2 regions of the Siminovitchia sediminis genome follow, and region 1 is predicted to be linked to the other one. Evidence: riboswitches for the same ligand, from Rfam matches in the RefSeq annotation. Region 1 holds a riboswitch; the other holds the start of a gene.

Region 1 (10,805 bases):
AAAAGCTTTGAAACATATACAGCCATCTCCCCGAGCCCGTGGCTGACCAAACAGCTGAACATCAGCTTGTCGGTGGATGCTATTGGACTGTTAGAAGGCGTTTCCTATTATTCCGGAATTCTATTAATGGATTCTTTACTGAGGAAATTTGACAATACCAGCCTTGACTATGAAATTGCCGAAAATTATGTGCTTCTGAAAGGAAGTTATCATGTTGTGTCCGAGCTTGTAACCGAGCTTAAGAAAGAGGCAGGAAGACTCCCCGGTACGGATCAAATGGTGTAATTCAGAAAGGAGGATGGGTGATTGTTTGCATTGGGACTGATTGAGACGGTGGGATATACGACTGCTGTCTCGGCAGCAGACGCAGCAGTCAAAGCGGCTGATGTAGAAATTATCGGTATGGAAAAAGTAATTGGTGTCAGCGGATATGTTGGAGTAACCATCCATATTACCGGTGATGTTGCGGCTGTTACGTCAGCTGTGGAAGCAGGGAGAGAACAGGGCGAGCTTGTAGGAAAAGTCATTTCTACCGACGTGATTCCGAGAGCGCATTCAGAGGTGAATCTTAAGCTGCTGAGCAAGTTCATGTTGGATCATCAGGCCGGGGAAAACAGTCAAGTGGAAGCAAAACCGGCAGTCTCTTCGTCTGAAGCACCGATAAAGGAAGTGCGCAAGTCAGCGAAATCTACAGGTACACCAAAAACAGGAAAGGGACGTTCAAAGGCAAAAGACAGCAGTACTGCTGCTGCAGATGAAAACGAAATGAAAAAAAATGATCTCAATACTGAAAATGATGAAAAGTAGTTAGGATATACATGAATTTAAACCTTATAAGGAGGGTTTCAAAATGGGTGGAGAAGCATTAGGGTTGGTTGAAACAAAAGGACTCGTCGGAGCTGTGGAGGCAGCAGATGCCATGGTAAAAGCGGCCAATGTGGAAATTTGCGGCTACGAAAAAGTTGGATTCGGTCTTGTTACTGTCATGGTCCGTGGAGATGTAGGAGCAGTCAAAGCAGCAACGGATGCGGGGGCAGATGCAGCAAGCCGTGTAGGAGAATTAGTCAGCGTCCATGTCATCCCCAGACCTCACAGTGAGGTTGAACGAGCACTCTTATCCAAAGGTGAATAAGTATGTATCTCAACAGGCAAAGTTATCTGGCGGAGTCTATTTTACAGGAGCTGCTCTTTCGTAATCGTGTAATGGAGGAAGGAAAACGCCAGAAAACAATGCTTGCTCTGCTGTTTTATCACATGAATGGAATGGACGAAGGCTTAGGAACCATTAAAGAGCTGCACGCATGCTCTGGTGGAAACTTGCGGATACGTTTATGCCCCGATCATTCCATTCTTGAGTATTATGACAAAATAGATCTTGCCTCCAAAGCCGGCACGGATGATTGGATCTCTCTGGACGAGGCTGAGCAGCAAATAAGCCGCATCGATTATGTATATATACCGATCTTGCCATTTTCTGTTGTTTCAGATTTATTGCATTTCAATGACAGACACAGAGAGATCAGACTGTTGCTTTGGGCGTTGATGAGCGGCAAGAAGGTGAGTGCCTACACAGCAGGGGCCGACCCGTACCATCCCATTTGGAAAAATGCCGGAATGGACCGGGGGACTTCTTTTTTGAAACACGACATGCAGGGGCAACTCCAAAAGTTAAAAAGTATCGGAATCGATCTGCTTAATCATCATCATGAGTTATCTTATTACATAAACTCTGCTGTTATCAGCGGGAGTAAGCAACTTATAACAGCAGAAACGATTCAGCAGTATGCAGATGCTGGAGAACAGCGGATCGATGTAAGACATGGAGCAATCATAACACCACTTGCACGGGATGTTGCCCGGGAATATGACATTGAAATCAACGAGAAAAGGGCGGGAGCAATCTATGGAAATGGGAATCGTAGTTGGAAGAGTAACAGCAACGAGAAAAGATGATAGATTGGTAGGCACTAAGCTGCTGATTACACAGCCCATCGGAGTTGACGGTACCCCCTTGGATTCTCAGCCCATTATAACCGTTGATACAGTTGGAGCGGGCATTGGTGAACAGGTCATCTTTGTAAAGGGAAGCATGGCATCTCGGGCGATCCAAAATAAAGATGCCCCTGTAGATGCGGCCATTGTAGGAATTATTGACAGTATGGAATAGAGGGAAAGGGTGATGAGTGAGGATGCAGGCTGAAAATATAAAAAAAGCCGTTCAGTATAGGAAGTTGATCGATGTTCTGCTGGACTCCCATCAGCATGCAGATCTTGTACTGAAGGACGGATATGTCATCAATACAGTGACCAGAGAGATCTATGAGGCGGATGTAGCGATCAAAGGTGAGTACATACTAATGGTTGGAGACGCAAGTGAGTTAATAGGCAGCAAAACAAAAGTGGAGAATGTCAGAGGAAAATTTATCTCACCGGGCTTTATCGATTCACATATGCACTTTGAAAGCTCCATGCTGACCTGTACGGAATTTTCCAGACTGTCCATTCCAACCGGTACAACAACTATTGTAGCCGATCCGCATGAAATAGGAAACGTATTGGGAGTTCATGGGATGCAAGAAATGATTAAGGAGGCCAAAACACTCCCGAATCAAATCTATTTTACAGTTCCTGCTGCAGTACCGGATGCACCGGGCTTGGAAACCGCAGGATTTAATGTAAACTCCACCCACATGGAAAAACTTTTAAACGATCCTTATGTTCAGGGTATCGGTGAAATTCAAAGCTTTAGCAACATCGGCCCAGTGTATGAAAATGCTCCTGAACTGATCGATGACCTGGTTGCTGCTGTTTCCTACGCGGAGAGTATTGGCAAAACGGTTGAAGGAAATGCACCGGCATTGTTCGGAAAAGAACTGGCTGCACATATTATCAGCGGGGGCGGCCATGTATCCTGCCACGAAACAACGACAAAAGAAGAAATGATGGAAAAACTTCGCTATGGTGTGAGTGTGTTTATGAGAGAGGGGTCCTCTCAAAGAAACATGGCGGAATGTATCCGTGCCATTACAGAAGAAGGAATGGATTCCCGACGTGCCATACTTGTTTCCGACGATATGGTCCCGGAGGACCTGCTGAAAGACGGTCACATGAACGACATTATCAGGCGGACCATTGGACAAGGTGTTGATCCCGTAGAAGCTATTCAAATGGCCACGATCAATCCGGCAACGCACTTTGGTTTCAAAGATGTCGGCATCCTTGCACCAGGGAAGCGTGCAAATATAGCTGTAATCAGCAACTTAAATGAAATGACAATTGACCAGGTTTACCTGAACGGAATCCTGGCTGCTGAAAAAGGTCAATTGACTCTGGATCTCGGCTCTTACACATATCCTGAAAGCGTAAAAAAATCAGTGAAACGCGGACCGGTTAAAGTGGAGGATCTCCACATTACCGCAAATGGCAGCCGTGCCCGTGTCCGCTCCATTGTCGCTATTCCCTTTCAAAACCTGACAGGCGCGCAGGAATTTGATTTAAACGTGTCGGGCGGGGTTGTTCAGCCATGTCTGCAGCAGGATGTACTTCCTTTAATTGTGGTAGAAAGACATGGGAGAACCGGAAACATCGGTAAGGCCTTTTTGAATGGTTTTAAGCTTCAAAGTGGAGCCATCGCAGAGAGCGTGGCCCATGATACACATAATATTATCGTAACAGGGACGAACTACGAAGATATGGTAACAGCCGTGAATCGTGTTATATCTATGGACGGCGGAATTGCCATGATCAAAGACGGCAAGGTGGTAGGGGATTTGCCATTACGAGTGGGCGGACTGATAACAGATGAACTGAGCGGGCAGGAAGTCAGTGAAAAGATCGCTGAGCTGTCAAGGCTGGCAGAGACAGAGTTGGGCTGCGGTATTCCTGTACCTTTCATGCACTTGTCTTTTTGGTCACTCGTGACAAGCCCCGAGTGGAAAATAACGGATATGGGGTTAATCGATGTAGATCGCTTTGAAGTACTTTCCCCGGTGATAGAGTAAGAGGGAGGCGGATGACATGGGGATCAGATTAGTTGACCTTTCACAAGAAATTTATCAGGGGATGCCAATATTTCCGCTGCACCAGCCAACGCATATTTGGCAGAACATTTCTCATGAAGAAAGCTTGAAAAAGATCGGATTTGAATTTGCGACGAACAATATTTTAATCAATGAACATGGCGGCACACATACCGATGCCACGTACGAATTTGATCCAAACGGTAAATATATCAATGATATGCCGCTGGAATACTTTTATGGACCGGCGGTTTGTTTGGATGTGTCACATGTGTCTCCTGACGGTTATATTACCCCAAGGGATCTGGAGCAGGCACTGGATAAATCCGGGCAGGTACTGGAGAAGGGTGACATCGTTTTATTATATACAGGCCATTACAATCGGAAATTTGGTACTGATGAATGGCTGACGCGTTATACCGGTCTCAATTACGAGGGAGCTAAATGGCTGGCGGAAAAAGGTGTGGTGAACATTGGCGTGGATTCCCCTTCTGTAGATAATCCAAAAGATGAACGTTACTCCGGACATTTAGTATGCCGGGAGTACGGAATATCAAATACGGAAAATCTCATCAACCTGGATCAGGTGGCTGGAATGCGTTTTCTCTATTTCGGATTGCCTTTAAAAATCAGGGAAGGGACGGGTTCACCTATCAGAGCTGTTGCCCTGTTTATCGATTAATTAAGCGAGAGAAAGAGGTGTTTGATATATGGTAAATTCAGCCAGAGAAAGGATTCGGGAAGAAATTATCATCCCCCCATATGAAGGCAGAAGCGCTGTACTGAACCCAGGCGAAGAACTGGTCATCATTGATATGGAAGGGAAACAGGTCGGTGATTTTGTTTGTTTTAATCGGAAAGATCCCAAAGAGTTTGTATCACCTGTCCATATGAGAGCTTCCCTCAGCAGCATCCGACTTAAACCGGGTGATGGGTTGTACAGCAACAGACGGCGTCCTTTAATGACATTTGTTGAAGATACAGTCGGAAAACATGATTTCTTTTTTCCTGCCTGTGATTATTATCGTTATAAAATAGATTTTGGCATGGAAGACCATCCCAACTGCCATGATAATTTAAACCGAGCGCTGGCATCCTATGGGCTGGGGAAAGAGCCGGTTCCTGATCCAATCAATTTCTTTATGAACAACGTATTGAATGATCAGGGAGATTATGAAATACATGAACCGCTGTCCAAACCCGGTGATTATGTCCGTTTGAGAGCTCTTGAAGAGGTGGTTATAGCCTGTTCCACCTGTTCCCAGGACATGGCTCCGGTAAATGGGTATAAAGTAACGTCACTTAAAATGCAAATCGTGGAGGCGAACTAAATGGGAGCTGTCCGTTTTTTGCAGGAAATGATACAAATTGACAGCTCCAACCCTCCCGGAAATGAAAATCGGGTATCCCTTATGCTGGCTGAAAGATGCAAGGCAGCCGGCATTCCTTTTCAAATAACGGAAGTTGAGCCGGGAAGAAGCAACTTTGAGATACGCTTAAAAGGGGAAGGTACCGGAAAGATTATATTTTGCGGGCATATGGATACAGTGCTGCCCGGTGAACAGCCATGGAGCTATCCGCCTTTTTCAGGAAAAATCATTAACGACAAGATATACGGCCGCGGAGCATCCGACATGAAGAGCGGTCTAGCCGCCATGTATTTGGCAATTGAATCTCTGTTTAAGGAAGGGAAACTTCTCCCGAAGGAAATCGTCTTTCTGGCTACAGCCGGTGAGGAAGTCGATAGCTGCGGGGCTAGAAAATATTTAGAAGGACAGACAATGCAGGATGTTGAAGCGCTGATTATTGGGGAGCCGACGAATGAAAAGGTGGTCGTCGGGCATAAGGGAGCCCTGTGGATTGAGATTGTAACCATTGGAAAGACTGCACACGGTTCCATGCCGGAAATGGGAATTAATGCTGTTGAATCGATGAACAAGATTATGGAAATGCTCAAATCATTCAAGAAAAAGTGGAAAATCACTGCCGAACCATTGGGACAAAGCAGTTTGGCGGTCACACAAATACATGGAGGAATCCAAACAAACGTAATTCCGGATCGTTGCAGCCTGTCAGTAGATATCAGGTCTGTACCTCCACAATCCCACCAACGATTACTTGCTGAAATCAATACAGGTCTCGAGGAATTATTCTCATATGAAAACTCCCCGGATTTTTCTGTAAATCTTCTTCTTGACCGTCCGGCTATTTTAACCAAACCAACAGAAAAACTGATCCGGCTGGCTTTGGATTTGAATGATCAGTCCTCATTATATGGAGTGTCTTATTATACAGATGCTGCCGTCTTAAATCCGAATAGTGAAGTACCGACGCTTATTTACGGGCCTGGTGATGAAAAGCTCGCGCATCAGCCAAATGAATATGTTGAAATCCAAGCTTATTTGCGGTCCATTGATTTTTACAGGGAGTTGGCAGTGAAGCTTTCTGAAGAAGGAAGAGCGGCTTCTTTTCATAGATAAAGAAAGAGGGGAATAGATATGCCCACCATATTGATCAAAAATGCGCAAATTATTACCATGAACGCTCAAGAGGAGATTATCCAAGGCGATTTATTGATCGAGGATGATAAAATAAAAAACATTGGGACAAACTTGCGGCATAAGGCGGATCAAGTGATTAATGCGACAGATAAAACTGTCATCCCAGGATTTATCCAAACGCATATCCATCTTTGCCAAACACTATTTAGAGGCCAAGCCGATGACATGGAACTGATGGATTGGCTTCAAAAAAGAATATGGCCGCTTGAGGCTTCACATGATGAAGAATCAAGCTATTATTCTGCTATGCTCGGTCTTGGTGAACTGATTCAAAGCGGCACAACAACCATCGTAGATATGGAAACGGTGAACCATACAGATGCTGCCTTCCGTGCGATGGCGCAAAGCGGGATACGCGTTTTGGCCGGGAAAGTGATGATGGACATGGGCGACGATGTTCCTGATTTGTTAAGGGAAGATACAGCTGCTTCGATTCAGAAAAGTGTAGATTTGCTGGAAAAATGGCATCAGCATGATAACGGGCGGATCCAATACGCTTTCTGCCCGAGGTTTGTAGTCTCCTGTACGGAAGAACTGCTCACACAAGTGCGTGAACTGTCCAATCATTATCATGTGAAAGTACATACGCATGCTTCAGAAAACAGGAAAGAAATTGAAATTGTTGAGCAGCAAAGAGGAATGCGGAACATCGTATACCTGGATCATATAGGCTTGGCAAACGAGAATTTAATATTGGCTCATTGTGTCTGGCTTGATGATGAGGAGAAGCGGATTATTAAAGACCGGGGAATCAAAATGAGTCATTGTCCAAGCTCCAACATGAAACTGTCATCGGGTATTGCGGATGTACCGGATATGCTTGACATGCAGGCGTATGTTAGTTTGGGTGCGGATGGTGCGCCGTGTAACAATAACCTGGATATGTTCAACGAAATGAGAATGGCTTCCTTGATTCAAAAGCCGAAACATGGGCCAACCGCAATGAATGCACGGACGACATTCAGGATGGCTACGATTGGCGGGGCGAGGGCCGTCGGGATGGAGGATCAGATCGGCAGTATTGAAATAGGTAAAAAAGCAGATCTTGTTATGCTGGATTTGAATAATTTCCATACCTTTCCGTCTGCAGAAGTAGATCCCATTTCCAGGATTGTATACTCTGCAACAAGAGCGGATGTTGATCTTACGATGATTAACGGAAAAATAGTCATGCAAAATGGTACAGTTAAAACGATAGACAAAGAGATCGTTCTTCATGAAGCGAATAAATCTATCCAAAGGCTTCTAAAAAGAATTCCGTCTATTATGAAAATTCCGGGCTGACAAGTTTAAATGTAGACGGCGTTGCTGGAAATATGAAAAAATCCTGCTCCCTTTTATAATCGAATGGCAGGATTTTTTTATTGACGAAAAGACATAGGAAATGGATTGAGCAGATATCAAAAATCTTCTAAAGTTTTAAGTATTTATTTTTTGAAAATAGTAAGATATGATGATTATATGAGTACAGCTTGAGGGCTTTTATATTTCTTCAATTTGGAAGGGGAAACATTGTGTGATTTCACGTTTATCATCGCCTTACTTATGGTTAATACTCGCTACAATGTTCTGGGGCGGAAATTTTGCAGTTGGAAGAGCTCTGGTTCATGATGTTCCTCCATTTACCATGTCTTTTATCCGGTGGTTTATCGCCTTGCTTATACTACTGCCGTTTGTATGGAAGGAGTATCATACAGCGAAGGAACTCATGATCAAGCAATGGAAAATCATTGGTATTTTATCTTTAACGGGTATAGCAGCCTTTAATTCACTTTCCTATGTTGCTGTTCAATATACCACGTCTATTAACGCTTCTCTTGTGAACGGACTGGCTCCGGGACTCATTATTCTAATGTCATTTATTTTCCTTAAGGAAAGAATGTTAAAAATCCAATTAACTGGTGTTATTATTTCGTTAATTGGCGTGCTATGGATTGTGACACAGGGCAGTATTCATACATTTATGACACTTGCTTTCAACAATGGGGATTTGATTATGCTGTTTGGAGTCCTTGCATGGGTAATATACTCTATTTACATGAAGGCTGCGGCTGCCGGTTTACCGAAAATGGCTTTGTTTATTAGTACGATCTTTGTGGGACTTATCATTTTGGCACCGTTTGCAGCCTGGGAATTTTATAGAGATCCTGCACCACTGCAACTGGGAATGCCACAAGTGATAAGTTTGTTGTATCTCGGAATTTTTCCCTCTATACTTTCTTTTGTTTTATGGAACAAGGCGCTTCTTATGCTGGGGCCATCCAAAGCTTCGGTCTTTTTGAATTTTACATTATTATTTGCTACGATTTTCAGCATCCTGTTTCTTCATGAGAAACTCCTGGTTTCCCAGGTAATCGGGGGCATTTTAATGATTTTGGGCGTGGTGCTGACAGCAAATATCAAGCTATTCAAAGGAACGCGTCCCGGACTTGAAGCAAACTATCATCACACATAATCGAAGTAACGGGCAGTGTGGTGGAATAATCAAAAAATTCGAGTAAATGATTGACAATAATCACGTTTGAATGGTATATTATAAAAAAACAAAATGCTTGCGAATGACAATCGCGGGAGAGACTAAACAATTTGTTTAGCACCGAAGGAGCAAGTCCCAAAAAATCCATGGGATCCAATCTCTCAGGTAAAAGCACCGCGTTTGGACGCGTCTCTGGAGAGCGCCTTCTACAGGCCACCCAAGGGGAATACTTCAATCTTGAAGTTAAACTCTCAGGTAAAAGGACAGAGGAAGGGTAGATGATGATCTATCTTTCCCCTGTCCTTTTTGTGTTTCAGGGAGATGACAAGGGAAGGGTAGGCAAAAAGGAGGACGAATCAATGAGTTTAGCTCATGCAGACACGGAAATCTTTCAGGCGATTAAGGAAGAACGGAAAAGGCAGGATCAGTCGCTGGAACTTATCGCTTCAGAAAACTTTGTAAGTACAGATGTGATGGAGGCCATGGGTTCTGTCTTAACTAATAAGTATGCGGAAGGGTATCCCGGAAAGCGTTATTATGGCGGATGCGAGCACGTGGATGTCGTAGAAAATTTGGCCATTGAGCGTTTGAAGGAATTATTTGGAGCTCCATATGCAAATGTTCAGCCTCATTCAGGAGCACAGGCAAATATGGCCGTTTTTTTCGCTTTGCTCGAACCTGGGGATACGATTATGGGCATGAATTTATCCCATGGCGGCCATCTGACACATGGGAGCCCGGTCAATATGTCAGGGAAATGGTTTAACATTGTTTCCTATGGTGTGAGAGAAGATACCCACTTGATTGACTATGATGAAGTAGAGAAAATGGCTTTGGAGAAACGCCCTAAATTGATCATTGCCGGGGCAAGTGCTTATCCGAGGGTGATTGACTTTGCAAGATTCAGGGAGATCGCTGATAAAGTGGGTGCCTATTTTTTGGTAGATATGGCGCATATTGCAGGGCTGGTCGCTGCTGGACTTCACCCTTCACCTGTTCCATTTGCCGATGTCATTACAAGCACAACCCATAAGACACTTAGGGGTCCGCGGGGAGGGATTATCTTAACCAACCATGAGGATATTGCCAAGAGAGTCAATAAAGCCATTTTTCCGGGAATACAAGGCGGTCCGCTCATGCATATCATCGCGGCAAAGGCTGTAGCATTCAAGGAGGCTATGGAGCCGAGTTTTGCAAAATATATCTCGCAGGTTATCAGTAATGCATCCAGACTTGCAGCATCTTTGAAAGACAAGGGAGCAGCCATTGTTTCCGGCGGAACAGACAATCATCTCATATTAGTTGATGTCAGGCCGTGGGAACTGACAGGAAAGGAAGCCGAGCATCTGTTGGAGGCAGCCGGAATGACAGTCAATAAAAATACCATTCCGTATGATCCCGAAAGCCCATTCGTTACGAGCGGGATTCGGATTGGCACGGCTGCCCTGACTTCCCGCGGGATGAACGAAACGGACATGGAAGCCATTGCCGGTTATATGACAGATATTTTACAAAGCCAAGGGGACTCCAAGGAAAAGGTAAAAGTAAGAAAAGAGATTCAGAGGTTATGCCGCACATACCCACTTTATCAAAAACAGTTGGTCAGATAGAGATGGAGGTGTTATGGAGGTGTTCTCATGGTTTTTAACAGTTGCTTTGATATTATCGGTCCGGTGATGGTAGGGCCGTCCAGCTCTCATACAGCCGGAGTGGTTGCCATTGGAAAGTTTGGCCATGACTTGCTCGGTG
Region 2 (10,805 bases), on a different contig from region 1:
CAATCCGGCCCGGCGTGGATTTTTCAAATATTAATGGCATAACCACTTCACTCATTGATGATCCCCCAATTCTGTAATCAATTGATCGATCTCCTCTTTTGTACGCAGCTCAGTAACGGCAACGAGCATATGATTTTCAAGTTCTGGATAATCCCGTCCCAAATCATATCCTCCAATAATGCCTTTTTTAATCAGACTCTCATTCACCTCATGAATGGGTTTATTCAGCTTTACAACAAATTCATTGAAATAGTATCCATCAAATGGAAGTTTGAATCCATTTTTCCTTAAGGCTTCTTTGGCGTAATGTGACTTTTGAATGTTTTGGCCCGCCATTTCTTTGACCCCTTTTTTCCCTAAAGCGGTCATTGCCACAGATGCTGCCAATGCATTTAATGCCTGATTTGAGCAAATATTAGATGTCGCTTTATCTCTGCGAATATGCTGCTCACGAGCCTGCAATGTCAAGACAAAGCCTCTTTTGCCATCCTCATCAACAGTTTGGCCAACCAGTCTTCCTGGCACTTTCCGCATTAACTTTTTCGTAACTGCAAAATATCCGCAATGCGGTCCACCAAACGATGCCGGAATTCCAAACGGCTGTGCCTCACCAACAACAATATCGGCACCCAGGCTGCCAGGGGAAGCCAATACGCCAAGAGCAAGCGGGTTGCTGGATACGACAAACTGACTTTTCATCTTATGAACAAGAGGCTCAATATCTTTCAATGGTTCAATTAAACCAAAAAAGTTCGGATATTGAACAATCACAGCCGCCACATCTTGATCGAGCTCGTCCTGTAAGGCATCTATATCAGTTATTCCGTTTTTAAAAGGAATTTCAATTACTTCAATATTTTGCCCTTTGGCATATGTCTTAAGGACAGCGCGGGATTCGGGATGTACGGTTTGAGAAACAAGTACTTTTTGCCTTTTTGTATGGCCTGCACTCAACATGGCAGCTTCAGCGAGAGAGGTTCCCCCATCATACATAGAGGAGTTTGCCACATCCATTCCTGTCAGCTCACAAATCATTGTCTGAAACTCAAAGATTGCCTGCAGTTCACCCTGTGAAATTTCTGGCTGATATGGGGTATAAGCTGTGTAAAATTCCGAACGTGAAATCACATGGTCAACAATAACCGGGATATAGTGATCATAAACTCCGGCTCCGAGAAAGCTTGTATATTGTTTCAAATCGGCGTTTTTTGCAGCCATTTGAGCAAGTTCCTTCATTAATGCTGATTCGGTCTTTGCGGGTTTAATTTGATACTCACCTTTAAATCGGACTTTTTCTGGAATATCAGAGAACAGTTCATCGATCGAATCTACTCCGATGGTCTTCAGCATTTCTTGCTGATCCTGTTCGGTCATAGGCAAATAACGATGTTTCATCATGTTTTTCTCCTCCATCCTACTTTTTTGGACGCTTATAAAACGGTGTCTGAATAATTTTCGCTTTCAGGCGCTTTTTGCGTACTTCTACTTCCACTTCGCTGCCTTCATGATTGTAATCGGATTTGATCAAGGCCCATCCGATATTTTTCTTTAATGTCGGGGATTGTGTTCCTGAAGTGATATAGCCAATTTCTTCATTACCTGAGAAAACCCGGTATCCGGTTCTCGGGATACCCCTGTCTATCATCTCAATTCCGGCAAGCTTGCGTTCCACGCCTTGCTCCTTTTGTTTCCTCAACGTTTCCTTGCCAATAAAATCTGCTTCTTTGTTCAGCTTGACTGCAAATCCCAACCCTGCTTCCAGCGGTGAAATTTCTGAAGAAAGCTCTTGTCCATATAAAGGAAGGCCCGCTTCAAACCGGAGGGTGTCCCTTGCCCCAAGTCCACAGGGAACCATGCCCTCTTCTTTACCTGCTTCCAGCAGTCTTTTCCATATTTTTACTGAATCAATCGCCTGGCAATATATTTCAAAGCCGTCTTCTCCTGTGTAGCCCGTTCGGGAAATAAGTGCTTTTGCTCCGTCAAGGTCAACATTCCGTTTAAATTTAAAGAACCTTATTTCACTTAAATCGGTATTCTCAGTAACTTTTTGGAGAATGTCTTGAGCTTTTGGACCCTGTATGGCAATTAATCCATACTGATCAGAAACGTTTTCGATGTTGACGTCTCCCGATGCATGTTCCTGCAGCCAGTCATAATCTTTTTCCGTGTTTGCAGCATTCACTACAAGAAAGTATTCTTCTTCACTGAACCTGTAGACGAGGAGATCATCAACCGTACCGCCATTCTCATAGCACATGGCTGTATACATCGCATCGCCGTCTTTTAATCTGGAAAAGTCGTTGGTCATCATTTTTTGCAAAAAAGACAGGCTATCCCTTCCTTTGATGACCATTTCACCCATATGGGAAACATCAAAAATACCCGCTTTGGTTCTTACTGCTTCATGCTCATCTTTAATGCCGGAAAATTGCACCGGCATGTCCCATCCTCCAAAGTCAATCGTCTTGGCACCGGACTCCTTGTACAATGGATGCAACGGAGTTTTCTTTAAATCGGCCATTGGTTTATCATCCTCCCTGATCATTTAGGTACAGCAAAAAGCAAATAAAAAAAGACAGAAAGGCCCCTTTACAAGGTCTCTCTGTCTTTGGCACCTGAAAGTTTGACCGGATTACCGGCTTTCCTCGTTGGTGGCTCCACATGTTGGAACACTCTCCAGAGCTGCGTCCGACAAGAGTCTTTTTGCCTGAGAGATTCGCAATAAATTGCTTGCTCCTTCGGCGCTGTATAAACAGTCTCTCCTCCAGTCTTCATTCGCCTATATTCTGTTAAAAGTTGGACATACTAATCTTATGTACGAAGAGTTCTTTCAATAGTATCGTATCATTCTTTTACATACTTTTCAAACACTTTCTTTGATCTTCAGTATATAAGGAGGCCTGTCATGTCCATACATATAAACTTTGATCAGGATTGGCTGCCCGGTTTTTTGGAACGCCACCAAAAAGATGGGCCGTGGTCGGACCAGCAGCTCTTCCATTTATCCCTATCAGCTCAAAAACACCTTCTTGTCCCAGATTTTGAGGGGCTGGTTGCTCCAAAACATTTGCCTGAACTGACTCTTTTGCCGCATCAATTGGAAACAGCAGCCCGGGTTATTGAAGAAATGAATGGAAAAGCCATTTTGGCAGATGAAGTCGGGTTGGGTAAAACGATCGAAGCAGGATTGATACTAAAAGAATATATGATTAGAGGCCTAGTTAAAAGAGCACTCATTCTCGTACCTGCATCCCTTGTCTCGCAGTGGACCTCTGAACTGAACTCCAAGTTTCATATACATGCCGTCCCTGCTGCCAAAAGTTATGTTTGGGAAAGGTATGACTGTATTGTGTCTTCTATTGATACTGCCAAAAGAAGCCCGCACAGAGAACTGATTGCAGACCAGTCCTTTGATCTGGTCATTATTGACGAGGCTCATAAGCTGAAAAACCATAAAACAAAAAACTATGAATTTGCTCAATCACTCAAAAAAAAGTTCTGCCTGCTGCTGACAGCAACACCTATCCAAAATAGAATTGAAGAAATTTTTTACCTTGTTTCTCTGTTAAAGCCCGGCCATCTTGGCAGCCATACAACCTTTGCAGAAAAATATAAGAAGAAAAAGCTGTCAGCGGCAGAAAATGAACATTTGAAAAACCTTGTCAATAAAGTGATGATCCGGAACAGGAGAGTTGATACAGGGATCGAATGGACGAAAAGACATGTCAAGACCATTCCCATAGACTTTAATGAAAAAGAAAGAGATTTGTATCAGGCAATCGACTTGCTGCGCCACTCGGAAGTACCGCTGCCGGCTTTTTCCATCATGACCCTTCAAAGGGAAGCTTGCAGCAGCAGGGAAGCGGTTTACTTTACTTTAAAAAACATGCTCCAAAAGCATAATGATCCATCTGAATCGTACAAGAATCAATTACAGAAGATTTTTCAGAAAGTAGATGCAGTTACACAAAATTCCAAGGCGGAAAAAGCTTTGGAATTAATTCAACAAATCAACGATAAAGTGATCATTTTCACTGAATACCGAGCAACACAACTTTATTTGCAATGGTTTTTACAGCAGCACGGTATTAAATCCGTTCCTTTTCGCGGAGGATTTAAAAGAAGCAAGAAAGATTGGATGAAAGAACTGTTTAAAAATCAAGTGCAGGTCCTCATCGCAACCGAAGCAGGCGGTGAAGGAATCAATCTCCAATTTTGCAGCCATGTGATTAATTATGACCTTCCCTGGAATCCCATGAGGCTGGAACAAAGAATTGGACGTGTCCACCGTCTGGGACAAGAAGAGGACGTCCATATATACAATTTTGCTGTCAAACATACCATCGAAGAGCATATTGTTAACTTACTGACGGATAAAATCAAACTGTTTGAGCGAGTAGTAGGTGAATTAGACGATATTTTGGCAAAATTGGACGGCGGTACCATCGAAGAACACATGATGGATATTTTCAAGACATCACGTTCCGAAGGAGAAGTAAAAGTAAAGATGACCAATCTGGCTGCCATGATTGAATTTGCAGACACATTAAGAAAGGATGACGCAAACCATGCTTCAGAAGGAAATTCATCAATATCTTGAACAATTTTTTCAAGCAGCCGGGTGTACGATCGCAGAAAACGGACCAGGCTATTTAACAATCCAACTAACAGTGGACATGGATAAAGAATTAATGAACCGCCCGTTTTACTGGACGTATTTGGAAAAAACGGGCGGGATACCCAATCCGATGAAAATTACCTTGATCACCGATCAAGAAATAGTCCCTCAAGATATTAAGGGGGAAGTCATCCATTTTGGTGCGCCAAGACTCCACCAGATTTTTGAGACCGCAAGAAAGCTTTCATCTTATATACGCCTATTTGAAAATCACCAAACGGCAGCTGTACAAAATGTCCCGCTGCACCCATGGCTGAATGTCAATATGAAAGTTTCCTACTGCTCTGATCGAAAAAAGGATGTTTTCAGATCTTTTGGACTGAATTTAATCAACGGGCAGCTGATCGAACCATTTGATGAGAAGATAAGCAAAATATCTCTAACACCGAGAATACCTGATTATAGCTTTACAATCTCCCCTATTATCATGCCTGCAAGCGGACTCAAAAGAATAGAAACTTTTTTAACAAAGGAAATACAAAGCCGGGCACATCCCTGGGCAGAGTCGGCCAGGAAAAGATGGGAAGAAGATTTACGGCTGCTGGATCATTTTTACGAAAGTGAAGTTGAAAAGCCTGACACTTATTGGATTGAGAAAAAAGCTTTGGAAGACCAGTATAAGCCATCCGTTCAAGTTGATATTATAAACGGCGGGCTTTACTATTTGAAATCTGTCCCTGCATAGCAGCCGGTTTATTTTCGATTCCTTTTATTTACCAAGATCATCAGTGCGTACGGAATTAAGCCAAACCATCGGTGAAGGAACGGATCCTTGCTTTCTTTTCGTTCCTTTTTCTTTTCTCTCCGTTCAGATTTTGGCGTTTCCAACCGTTGAATCAATTGTTCAGCTACATACTTTACATAATCATTTGTTGACATATCTTCACATCCTTGATAAAAGTATGGCCAAGAGCCGTTGAGTTCAATCATGGATCAAGGTCCAGGCGGATGATTCTTTGAAGAATGTCCGGATTCTTCTTCCTGGTTTGCCTCTGTTTTTCCAGTCTCTCTGCCGGGGCTTTCATTGATATTTACATTGGGGCCTTCCTTGAGCTTCTGTTGAATTTCTCTTTCATAATATTGCCGAATTTCGTAAGTAAATTGGTTTTGAGAAACATAAACAATCGCCGCCTGTGCAGCAATAAACATTGCGATCAGCACGAGGATCAGCGTAATGGGAAAAACAGACCCCTGTTCATTCAATCTATGTCCCCTCCTCTATCGGCGGTGAACGAAATCTCGCCTCATCGGTCTTTCCATTCATAAATTCAACCTCAATGACAAACATGGGAAATTCTTCGCGGACTGAAAATCTTCTTACATTCTGCAGTACAATTTCTTGTCCTTTATCGTCAACTTGTCTTCGGATATTACGTTGAAATCGCTCATATTTTATGATCGAGTGATTTTTTGTTAAGTACATTCTTTCCGGGCGCAGAAAAATGGTATCCGCTGTTTCAAGCTCTTTGCGAAGTTGAATGAGAAAAGTATTCCACTCAAAATCTCCCTCTACAGACAATGCCCGGTCTATGGAGAAAAACCAGTAGTATAACAGGGGCAAAAGGGAAAGGATCACCGAAACGATAAATATTGAAAATATTGTTTCCAAAAGAGTGAATCCTGACCGGTTACTCCACACAATGTGATTTTTCTTCATATTGAGCACACACGATCCAATCTCCTTTTTGAGTTTTTTCCATGATAATTGTAAATTCGGTTTGCAGCCAAGTTAGTTTGTCACTCCCCAGTGCTTCAAGGTCTTGAAGCTTTTCCGTTTGCTCATACATCAGACGGTAAGCATTCATTTCCTTTTTGCTCTCATTTATTTGGTGAAGCATATTGGACATCAGCGGAAAAAAAGTCGCTGCAACCATGAGCACCAGGCCGAAGGATACGATTCCTTCCAAGAAGGTAAACCCTTTTTCATTCCTTAACAATAAACCTTCCCCTTCCAATATGAAAAGCCAGTTCTAGAGGCTGATCATGTACAGTAAACTGGACATTTCCAAAATGATTGACTGTGCCATCCGGAGTAATGGATAATTGAAGCCTGTATAAAGTTCCTCCGGTCAAACGAACAGAAGGGTGTAACTTTCTTGCGAACAACAAACCGCCGGATTCCCCTTTTGCTGTGTATTGTTGTTCTGAAAGTGAAAAGGCTATGATAACCCTGTCTTCTCTGTTCATGGCATGGGCATGAGCATGGTATAAATCATTCTCCAGCTGCGAAATGAACATTTTTTTCTGAACCCATCCCATTACGGGGTGTAAAGTGATCACACCAAATAAAAGGACCATGGATACAATCGAGAGGACAATTAAAGTTTCCAATAATGTAAAGCCTGTCCCCGAACGGACAACTTTTAGAGCGGACATTGATATTCTCCTATTCCACTTTTCCGGTTGTTGAATTAATGGATAATTCATAACCGTTCGGACAGACAAGTTCCCTGTCTTTTCCCAGGTAATCTTCTGTCTTCAGGTCATTCAATGTAGGAATAGCATTGTTATCAATCCTGTATGCCTCTACCTGGCTTTGAACCATCTGCTTTAACCCTTCGCACCCTTTATCGTTAATTTTACTGCTATGACTTGTAATATTGGGCAAAGCAATCAGGAGCAATACAGTAATGACCAGCAGCACTACCATCATTTCCATCAGTGTAAAACCTTTTTCATTATGGATCCATAAGCGTTTCATTCGGATATCTCCTTTCATATTGAATCAATCACTTGAAACATGGGAAGAAAAATGGATAAGTAAATAGCAATGACAACGAACCCAATGATCACGAAAAGAGCCGGCTGGACCATTAAAAATACTTTTGTGATTTTTTCTTCAAGCCGCTGCAGGCAAAATTGACTGTAAAACATCAGTTCTCCGTCCAGCTTTCCGTTTTTTTCACCATGTGCAATCACCACTATCAGCTCTTCCTCTACAAATCCCAGATGTGAAACCGCTTCTGAGAATGTATAGCCTAATGTAAGGAATTCTTTTATTTCTGCTGCAGACTCCTTCATTAAAGGGTGAAGCTCCTGCTTGCGCATGATGTAAACGATTTCACTGACAGAAAATCCGCTCGACAGTAAAAAGCTCCATTCTCTGGCGAGAAAAATAGTTTGATACAGTTTGTAATACGTCCCGGCAATTGGTATTCCGGAGTAGAACAATGCTCTTTCCAAGGCGGATTTTCTATATAAATATCTTGAAAGAAAAACACCGCCTGCCAGGGCAGCCATAACAATGACAATGGAATAAAGCGGAAGAGTTTGCATCATATGAAGAAATAATCTGAGCAGGATGGCTGGCTGGTAGCCCATGGAGTGATAAAACATTTGAAATCGAGGAAGCAGAAGTGTTTGCAGCAGAATGCTTACGGTCAATAAAGCAACAAGCAGCATAACGGGATATTGTAAGAGCCGGATCATTTTTTTTCGCTGCTCTGCCTTTTTCAGGACATATTCACCTGATTGTTTCAGCGCCGAATCAAGAAAGCCGTGCTTTTCTGCCAAATATAGCTGTGTACATATCTGATGGTCAAACCCTTCCTGATAAAACACTTCGTAGATCGGCTGGCCTGACTGCAGGTTGTATGTCATGGAATGAAACATGTTGATATGCTTTTCATTGGTTCGACCTAAAAAATCCAATGATTCTCCCATAGTAAATCCTTTGTAAAGCATATCACTAATTCTTTGTAATATAAGTCCCTGATCTTTTAATGTGAGGTTCGTCATCGGCTTGAAGAATCCAGCGGCGATATTCCTCAGCAGAGATATATCCAAGTGCAATCCCCTTTCTAATCAATCTTCTTAAAGAGCTGGCATGATCACCCTGCTGCCGTCTTTCTGCAGTCTGAGCCTTTTGGATAGCGTATTCCAGGCGTGTCCCATTCAATATCTCCAATACTGCTGCCCGTTTAATCGAACGTGGCATTTGGCAAAAGGAAGAACATTGGTCTCCACAAAAAGGACATATTAATGTGACAAGCCTTTGGGCGGTAATGCCAATCAAGGTTTGTTCAATTTCCACTCCCTGAATGCCAAACTCCAATAATCTGTAAATTGCTCCTTCTGCATTACGGGTATGCATACTCGTTAGAACAAGATGACCTGTCATTGCAGCCCGCACTGCAATTTCAGCTGTCTCGGCATCCCTAATCTCCCCCACGAAAATAATATCCGGATCATGGCGTAATACCGCTTTTAATCCGGTTTGATACGTAATCCCCGCTTTTTCATTCACTTGCATCTGGACAAATAAATCACTTTCTCTTTCCACCGGATCTTCCAGCGTAATAATATTACGATTCATACAGGACGCCCAATGCTCGATTAATGAATAAATGGTAGTGGTCTTACCAGATCCGGTTGGTCCGGTAAAGATGATCATTCCGTTGGAATGGTACATGAGCGAGGATAGCTTGAGTATACTTTCAGGGAACAGGGAAATTCTTTCATGGGAAAAGTTTGATTTTTGCGGGATCATTCGGATAACAAGACTTTCTTTAGAAAGCGTGGATGGCAAGGTAGATATTCGGAGCGCAACCGGCTTATTACAGCAATGTGTTTGCCAGGAGCCGCTCTGAGGCTTTCTTTTTTCTCCAATATCCATGGCAGCCATGAATTTCAGGTGTGAAATCAGCCGTTCTCCTGCAAGAGGAGGAAGAATCTTAAAGTGAGACAACTGTCCGTAAAGACGGAATTTGATGAGGTAATCCTGTTTGCGGGGAATAATGTGAATATCAGATGCATTCATCTGTACTGCACGGGTGATCAGCCGGTCTGCAGTCTGTTCAATGGTCATATCACATACAACACCACCTTTATTTTTCTTACATAACCATATTCGACAAGCTTCTGCATTTTCCTGCTCATATACAAAATATTTTTAAATGGGCATAGAAAGGGTATGATATTGAATGACCCCTTCAAGTTTTATCACGCATTCGACACAAACGGGATCTCTAATATATTTACATTTTTGCCGCTTATCCTATATAATAAGTACTTGATGGAACACATGCATCAAAGGAGGGATTCTTTATGGCTCGCATGTACAGAGTAATGGGTTTTTGGACTGCAATCTTTACTGTTATGTTTTACCTTGGTGGAATGGATAAAACCGCTTTACTTTTCCTAGGCCAGACAGGATTTTTCGTGCTGCTCGGCTACTTAAACCTTACAGAACGTATGTATATGTATGTATTTGGCGCATATTTGACTGTGTTCTTTGCTGGCTATACATACTACACTTTGTTCCTCATGCCGCCGGGTGGAGGGCTGTCCTAAAAATGCAACAAAAAAGCTTCCGCGAAGACCGGAAGCTTTTTTCGTTTTAAATCATACTGGTTATACGTAAGGATTGCTCTCTATCTCATTTCCAATGGTTGTTGAAAATCCATGACCCGGCAAGACAACTGTATGTTCAGGCAGCACAAACAGCTTGTGATGAATGCTTTGAATCAGTGTATCATGGTCACCGCCCAATAAATCAGTCCTGCCAATGCCTCCGTTAAATAAAGCATCTCCTGATAATACAGTGTCCATGCTTTTGAAGTAGTAAGAAACACTTCCTGGAGAATGCCCCGGTGTTTCGAATATCTCCATTTCAAAAGGACCGATTGTAAGTTTACCTTCTTCCTGGATATGATGATCTGCCGGACTGCCGGAAACCGGTGCCATCGGATGACGGGCAGAGCCGTTTAATGCGGGATCCATCAGCCATTCTCTTTCTTCTTGGTGGATGTAAACAGGTATATCCCATCGTTTCCGCACATCTTCTACTGCACCGATATGATCAAAATGGGCATGGGTTAATAATACGGCCAATGGCTGAAACCCTTCCCCCTCTATGTAGTCAATTAAACGAACATTTTCCCCTCCAGGATCAAATACGAGGCACTGTTTTTCTTCATTAAAAAACAGGTAGCAATTGGTTTGCAGGGGACCGAGTGGAATTTGTTTCCATTCCATAAGCATACTCCTTTCCAATTTTCTTATATACAGTGTACCTCAATTGGATGAACCATTCGATTAAAAGCACTCTATAAGGGTAAACTAGTCATGAGTCAAAGAAGTGTCACTTTTGAAACTCGACAAACAGCTGAAAAAGCTATAAAATATG

Evidence for each region. Region 1 has a riboswitch for glycine ahead of glyA (serine hydroxymethyltransferase). Riboswitches for the same ligand answer to the same signal wherever they lie in the genome.
Region 2: linked by a shared signal. The riboswitch ahead of gcvT (glycine cleavage system aminomethyltransferase GcvT) and the one ahead of glyA (serine hydroxymethyltransferase) in region 1 are both predicted to bind glycine.

What each region holds. Positions count from the first base shown of each region.
Region 1 covers NZ_JBHUEO010000019.1:23,836-34,640, forward strand. The annotation lists gene ACFSCZ_RS08405 (hypothetical protein) at 1-285, shown strand, start outside; gene ACFSCZ_RS08410 (BMC domain-containing protein) at 307-807, shown strand; gene ACFSCZ_RS08415 (BMC domain-containing protein) at 851-1,132, shown strand; gene ACFSCZ_RS08420 (hypothetical protein) at 1,135-1,953, shown strand; gene ACFSCZ_RS08425 (EutN/CcmL family microcompartment protein) at 1,904-2,167, shown strand; gene ACFSCZ_RS08430 (adenine deaminase) at 2,190-4,001, shown strand; gene ACFSCZ_RS08435 (cyclase family protein) at 4,018-4,701, shown strand; gene ACFSCZ_RS08440 (DUF1989 domain-containing protein) at 4,730-5,350, shown strand; gene ACFSCZ_RS08445 (M20 family metallopeptidase) at 5,351-6,499, shown strand; gene ACFSCZ_RS08450 (5'-deoxyadenosine deaminase) at 6,518-7,864, shown strand; gene ACFSCZ_RS08455 (DMT family transporter) at 8,097-9,035, shown strand; glycine riboswitch at 9,139-9,243, shown strand; glycine riboswitch at 9,247-9,325, shown strand; gene glyA (serine hydroxymethyltransferase) at 9,416-10,666, shown strand; gene ACFSCZ_RS08465 (serine dehydratase beta chain) at 10,694-10,805, shown strand, end outside.
Region 2 covers NZ_JBHUEO010000004.1:1,540-12,344, forward strand. The annotation lists gene gcvPB (aminomethyl-transferring glycine dehydrogenase subunit GcvPB) at 1-55, opposite strand, end outside; gene gcvPA (aminomethyl-transferring glycine dehydrogenase subunit GcvPA) at 52-1,395, opposite strand; gene gcvT (glycine cleavage system aminomethyltransferase GcvT) at 1,415-2,521, opposite strand; glycine riboswitch at 2,601-2,682, opposite strand; glycine riboswitch at 2,686-2,775, opposite strand; gene ACFSCZ_RS01320 (DEAD/DEAH box helicase) at 2,906-4,600, shown strand; gene ACFSCZ_RS01325 (YqhG family protein) at 4,569-5,363, shown strand; gene ACFSCZ_RS01330 (YqzE family protein) at 5,372-5,557, opposite strand; gene ACFSCZ_RS01335 (hypothetical protein) at 5,612-5,881, opposite strand; gene comGF (competence type IV pilus minor pilin ComGF) at 5,883-6,335, opposite strand; gene ACFSCZ_RS01345 (hypothetical protein) at 6,307-6,615, opposite strand; gene comGD (competence type IV pilus minor pilin ComGD) at 6,602-7,054, opposite strand; gene comGC (competence type IV pilus major pilin ComGC) at 7,065-7,379, opposite strand; gene comGB (competence type IV pilus assembly protein ComGB) at 7,394-8,464, opposite strand; gene comGA (competence type IV pilus ATPase ComGA) at 8,367-9,485, opposite strand; gene ACFSCZ_RS01370 (DUF2626 domain-containing protein) at 9,725-9,970, shown strand; gene ACFSCZ_RS01375 (MBL fold metallo-hydrolase) at 10,031-10,654, opposite strand.